Linked DNA regions of Desulforapulum autotrophicum HRM2. The protein of the gene in region 2 interacts with the protein of the main gene of each other region in a pairwise test. Links are inferred from orthologs where the notes say so. Each region holds a gene or a part of one and is shown on either strand. Other genes may lie near its edges.

The links.
Region 1: the proteins of trkA (region 2) and HRM2_RS13805 interact in binary tests that used the Escherichia coli proteins (3 or more experiments, as listed by UniProt). The link is inferred for Desulforapulum autotrophicum HRM2 from one-to-one orthologs.

Annotation. Positions count from the first base shown.
Region 1 is NC_012108.1:3,173,606-3,176,728, reverse strand. The notes cover bases 105-2,899. They hold HRM2_RS13805 (PTS sugar transporter subunit IIA), read right to left. Parts: upstream 1,834-2,899; coding sequence 1,375-1,833; downstream 105-1,374. Other genes in these bases: rpoN (RNA polymerase factor sigma-54), read right to left, coding at 2,404-2,899; hpf (ribosome hibernation-promoting factor, HPF/YfiA family), read right to left, coding at 1,851-2,390; rapZ (RNase adapter RapZ), read right to left, coding at 490-1,371; HRM2_RS13815 (PTS sugar transporter subunit IIA), read right to left, coding at 105-493. Also shown: gap (type I glyceraldehyde-3-phosphate dehydrogenase), read right to left, coding at 1-4; more of HRM2_RS13815, read right to left, coding at 80-104; more of rpoN, read right to left, coding at 2,900-3,123. UniProt on the Escherichia coli protein: Seems to have a role in regulating nitrogen assimilation.
Region 2 is NC_012108.1:4,117,838-4,120,964, forward strand. The notes cover bases 235-3,033. They hold trkA (Trk system potassium transporter TrkA), read right to left. Parts: upstream 2,419-3,033; coding sequence 1,051-2,418; downstream 235-1,050. Other genes in these bases: HRM2_RS18095 (TrkH family potassium uptake protein), read right to left, coding at 235-1,050; HRM2_RS18105 (motility protein A), read right to left, coding at 2,519-3,033. Outside these bases: more of HRM2_RS18095, read right to left, coding at 1-234; more of HRM2_RS18105, read right to left, coding at 3,034-3,127. UniProt on the Escherichia coli protein: Part of the constitutive potassium transport systems TrkG and TrkH. May regulate the transport activity of TrkG and TrkH systems. Binds to NAD(+) and NADH.

The DNA.
Region 1 (3,123 bases), 940 kb from region 2 along the record:
CCACGATATTGTACCTCCTGAACGTTGGTAGTAAAAGAAACACATGTTGGGAAGCCGGGTTGGAATTCAAGCCAACCGATCATGCACGTTTGCTTCCTTTTAAAATTCCGCTTGCAAGGGAAATACTTTTTTTCCCCTGGGCCACAATGGCCGCTGCTGCCGCTGAAAGTTCCTGTTTATCCCTTACTGAAATTGCCTTGAGCAGAATTGGAAGGTTGACCCCTGAGATCACTTCAACGGCCCCTTCTTCTAAAAACGAGTAACTCAGATTGGATGGGGTTCCACCAAACATGTCGGTGAAAATGATCACCCCTTTTCCATCATTGACGGTTTTGATGCCGGTTTTGATCTTTTTGATCAATGCGTCGGCAGGTTCCCTGATGTCAATGGAAACAAAGCTGATTTTTTCTATTTGTGTATCCAGGATTAATTGAGCGGTTTCAATTAATGCTTCTCCAAGTGTTGAGTGGGTGACGATTAAAATTCCTGTCATAGCTCTTTTGTATCCCTGTCTATGTCCCTGTGGATGATGCCGGGTTCAAAGCCTCGCTGGCTCAGGTGTTCAAAAATGTTTTCAGCAATGGCAACGCTTCTGTGTCGACCACCTGTACATCCTACAGCTATTGTAAGATACGCTTTCCCCTCAAGGGTGTAAAGCGGAATCAGATAGTCGAGAAGGCCCAGGTATTTTTTTAAAAAAGTTTTGGCCTGGATGGTTTCAAGCACAAAATCTTTAACCTCCTTTGTGCGACCATTCAACGCTTTCAGCTCTGGTACAAAAAAAGGGTTTGAGAGAAACCGCATGTCAACCACAAGATCTGCATCCGTAGGGATGCCGTACTTGAATCCAAACGAGAGGAGGTTGATCTTCATGGATACAGGTTTGAGGGCGTGGTGGTGGGCAATATTGCGGATTTCGGCTTTAAGCTGGTGGACATTGTAATTGCTTGTGTCAATGATCCGTTTTGAAATTTTTCTGATGGGAAGCATGAGGCTTTTTTCTGACTTTATGCTTTCAATCAGACTTTTGTCCTGACCTGCGGGGTGATGGCGCCGGGTCTGGCTGTATCGTTTTAAAAGGATGTTTTCATCGGCCTCAAGAAAAATAATTTCCGGAATATGCCCGTTCTTCCCCAAGGATTCCAGGACCGAAGGAAATTGGGATAAAAATTGTTTGGCCCGGATGTCCATGACAAAGGCAAAACCGTTTATGTCGGTGTCGCTGTCCAGGGGGAGGTCAAGAAATTTTGGCAGAAGCTCGATGGGCATGTTGTCAACGCAGTAATAACCTGCATCTTCAAATGCCTCCATGGCTGTGCTCTTTCCTGACCCGGAAAGGCCGGTGAGTATAAATAGGCTTTGGCGGTTCATGGGTTAAAACTCTTCATCAATGTCAAGAATGATTTTCTGGATTTCGTCAATGGATTCGGCCCGTAACAGGCTTTCCTTAAAGTGGTCCTTTTTGAGAAGCTTTGAAATCTGTGCCAGAACTTTCAGGTGACTTCCTGTGGAGTTTTCAGGGGTTATCAACAGGAAAAAAATATGGACCGGTTTGTGGTCAAGGGAGTCAAATGAGACTCCCTTGCGGCTCAAACCGAACCCGACAACTATGGAGTCGACAGTGGCAAGCTTGCCGTGGGGAATTCCAATTCCGCCACCGATACCTGTACTGCCAAGTTGTTCTCTTTCCAGAAGAACCCTTACAATTTCGTCGCTCCCGGTCCTGGCCATGGGAGCGACACAAATTGCAAGTTCTTCAAGAACGCCTTTTTTATCCTTTGATGCAAGGTCCGGGATGATGGCACCCCTTGGTAATAGTTCTGATAGTTTCATAATCTCCTGGCAATTTGCTATCTGCGGGGCTGGATCAATCCAAGCTTTCCGTCGTTACGCCTGTAGAGAACATTGACACGCTCTGTCCTTGCATTGCTGAACACAAAGAAATTTTCCTTACCAGAGTTGAGTTCCATAACGGCATCATCGATGTCAATGGGTTTTACGTCAATGGCCTCCATGATCACTTCAGGAGTGGAGGTGTCCGAGGCGGCCTCGGGAGGGGTGAGGAGAATATCATTGTCCTTGATGCTTGCCTTGTTGCCTGACATGTGGCGTCGCATCTTGTCCTTGTTTTTCTTTATCTGGCCTGCCACCTTGTCCATAAGGGTGTCAATGGACGAGTACATGTTTTCAGACTCCTCCTTTGCATGGATCTTCAATCGGTCACACACAAGGGTTATTTCGGCAATGTGTCTAATCTTTTCAACGGACAGAACCACGTTTGCCTCTGCCGGGCTTTCAAGCATTTTGTCAAATCGGTCTACCTTTTTCTGTACATAGGATTTTAATGCATCGGAAGGATCAATCTGTTTAAAAGTGACGGATGTCTGCATAAAAAAAACCTCCCTAAAATTGTTTACGTTTACTTGACGGAAGAATGTGAAGCATCTCCCTGTATTTGGCTACGGTTCTGCGGGCTATGTTGATGTTAGCCTCTTCTAATATCTCTGTCAGTCGCTTGTCGCTGTAGGGGTTTTGAGGATCTTCCTTTTCAATAATAAGTTTGATTTTGTCCTTGACACTTGCCGAAGCCATTGAATCACCATCAGTTCTTGAGATGGAACTATTGAAAAAATATTTAAGTTCAAATAACCCCTGGGGGGTGTATGCGTATTTGTTGGTTGTGACCCGACTGATGGTTGATTCGTGCATCTGGATATCTTCGGCCACGTCCCTCAGGATCATGGGTTTTAACTGGGTGATCCCGTTGAGGAAAAATTCCCGCTGGAACTTGATGATGCTCTCCATGACAGAATAGATGGTCTTCTGTCGCTGGTGGATGCTTTTGATGAGCCAGGAAGCGCTCTGCATCTTCTCGTTGAGGTAGGTCTTGGTCTCTTTTGATATCTTGGTGCCCTTGGCGACTGCCTCTTTGTATACACGGTTTATCCTCAGTTTGGGCAGGCCGTCGTCGTTCATGACAATTTTAAAATCATCGCCTTCCCGGTATACATAGATGTCTGGAATAATGTACTGGGGTTCTTCAGTGCTGAACTCTCGACCTGGTTTGGGCTCCAGGCATTTGATGACGTTCACGGCTGAAACCACATGATCTATGGATATGCC
Region 2 (3,127 bases):
ACCACCGCCGGTGGAGCCGGCCGAGGCACCAATGAACATGCAGATAAAGATGATGGCCTGGCTCAACCCCGGCCAGGTTTCATAATCGGCCGTGGCAAACCCGGTTGTGGTGACAATGGAAACCACCTGGAACGAGGCGTATTGAAACGCCTTGCCAAAACTGTCATACACCGTGCCGTGGATGTTAAAGGCGATCACAAGGGATAGGACCAGGCACAACCCGAGAAAAAAACGGCATTCGGAATCCCGCCAGAAGATAAGGGTTCTTCCCCTGAGCATCTGGTAGTGCAGGGAAAAGTTGATTCCGGCAATGACCATGAAAACAACCACCACATAGTCCAGATAGGCGCTGTCATAATGGGCCATGGAGGTGTTTTTTGTCGAGAACCCGCCCGTTGGCATGGTGGTGAGTGTGTGACACAGGGCGTCGTAAAAATCCATACCTCCGGCCAGAAGAAAAATCACCTCTGCAACTGAAATAAGGGCATACAGATACCAGAGGATCTTGGCAGAATCACTGAGTCGGGGGGTCAGTTTATCTGGAACGGGGCTTGGCACCTCTGCCTTGAACAACTGCATCCCGCCCACACCGAGAAAGGGCAGGATGGCAAGGCTCAAAACAATGATCCCCATACCCCCGAGCCACTGGATAAAGCTTCGCCAGAACAAAAGGCTCCTGGAAAGCCCCTCGATGTTGGTCAGCACGGACGAGCCTGTGGTGGTAAACCCGGATACGGATTCAAAAAAGGCGTCGGTAAAATGGGGCAGCCCATCGCCCAGATAAAAGGGAAGCGCACCAAAGAGCCCCATGACTGTCCAGCCAAGGGCAACAATGGCTATCCCCTCCCTTGGGCTGATATAGTCAATGGTTGGCCTTCTTGAGCCAAAATAAAGCAGCAGACCAGCGGCAATGGTGACACCCATGGACTCAATCAGGGCAACAAGGCTGGTATCTGCGTAAATGAGACTGCAAACCAGGGTAAAAACCATGGAGAGACCCAGGAAAACCAGCAAAATCCCGATCACATTGGCAATGTAAGGCCAGCGCATTTAAAAGAACTCCAGCTTGACGGTAAGGAGCTTCTCAAGCTTTTTAACGGCCTGGCGCTGGGCAAAGAGAATGATTCTGTCGTCGGGTGCCACAACACTCTCGCCGGTGGGGATGATGATCTCATCATTGCGGATAATGCAGACCAGCAGGGCTCCCTTGGGGAACGAGAGCTTTTTAAGCGGTCGTCTTGTGATATCCGAGGTGGCAAGGGCAACGGCCTCAATCACCTCAGCATCCTCACCAAGCACGGCAACCGCAGAAAGAATTTTTCCCTTTCTGATCTCCTGAAGAATGGAGCTGATGGCAGAAAGCCTTGGACTGACCATTTTTTCCAGTCCAATGGCGGACATGAGGGGAAAATAGCTGAACTTGCTCACCTTGGTGATGGTGGCTTTGGCCCCCAGGTTTTTTGCAAGCAGTGATGTTAAAATATTGGTCTCTTCATCATGGGTGAGGGTCACCACCACATCGGTATCCCCCACATTCTCCTCGAGCAGCAGTTTCTGATCCGACCCGTCCCCGTGGAGCACAACGGTTTTGTTCATCTTCTGGGACAGCACATTGCACCGTTCAAGGTTTGATTCGATGATCTTTGTGTGGATGAATTCTCGCTCAAGGGCCTCGGCAAGGCGCTTGCCAATGCGACCGCCTCCCACGATTATCACCCGTTTCAGGGGCTGGTTCGCATTGGGGTTAAAGAGCTTGACCGTGTCGGCAAGCCGCTTTTTTTCACTGATAAAATAAACCAGATCCCCGGGTCGAAGTACATTATCGCCCCTGGGTACGATGAGTTCATCGTTCCTGACCACCGCCGCAATCAGGGGTCTTGCATCCCCAAAAACCATGGGAAAATCCAGGAGTCTAACCCCAGCCATGGGAGAATCTTTTTCAAGGCGTATCCCCACAAAATTGACCCGGCCCTCGGCAAATTCACCCACATCAACGGCACCCGGCACCCGCATGAGCCTCTGGATGGTCTTGACCACCTCGATTTCCGGGTTGATCACCGTATCAATATGGGGGGCTTCTGTTTTAAACACCTCGTGGAAATCATCAAAACCTGCCCCCCTGATACGGGCAAGTTTCTTGGTGCTCGGGGAAAGAAGGTTGGCAGACAGACAGGCCACAAGATTTGCCTCATCGCTGTTGGTTACAGCCAGCAGAATCTCGGCATCCCGGATACCGGCATCGGCCAGAACCCTGGGGGAACTGCCCGAAGCCAGAATCACCTGGACATCCAGATCCTCAGACACCCTTCGAACGGCCTCAGGATCCTTGTCAATGACCACCACATCCTTATCTTCAAAGGCAAGACGGCTGGCAATGTGATATCCCACCTCCCCTGCCCCAACGATGATAATTTTCAAAATCTCACTCCTGTTCTAAAGTCTATGGAATGGGCAAGATTTACACTATGGCATCCCGGGTGTCAATCCTTGGGGATTATGAACGATGTATCACGTCACCCTATATTTCAAGGACCTCCTCCCGGCTCTCAACCGTTTCATCCCCGTTGGCTTCATCTTCCTGCCCACGGATTTCAAACCGCTGGCGAATCTTTTCAAGGGAGATAAGTTCTCCTTTTCGGGCAGACGGCGTGAGAAAAGACTTCAGCTTTCGTTCAAGCATCCGGGGATGGAGATCCCCTGCAATGGCAGCCACACCTTCGGTGATGATCTTCTGGAGCATGAGCTCCTTGGCCGTTCTTTCCCTGATATTGGCGGCAAAGGGCAGGAAGAAAAAATTGGCAAGGACAATGCCGTAGAGGGTGGAGGTCAGGGCAATAGGAACCGTTGACATGATCATTGCAGAATCACCCACACCGGCAATCGTACCAATGAGCCCGACAACGCTTCCCACCAGTCCAAAGGCCGGGGCCACCTCGGCCATGGTCTGGAGCACCCGGCTGGTTTCTTCCCTTCTGAGCCTGAAAAAAAACATCTCGGCATTCAAGGATTCCCGGATCTGGGCTGGAGAAAACCCGTCCACCATGAACCCGATGGCCTGGCGCAGAAAAACAATGGTGGTCTCGCCCTCGTCCCGCTGGAGGGACAAAAGCCCCTTGAGTCTTCGCTT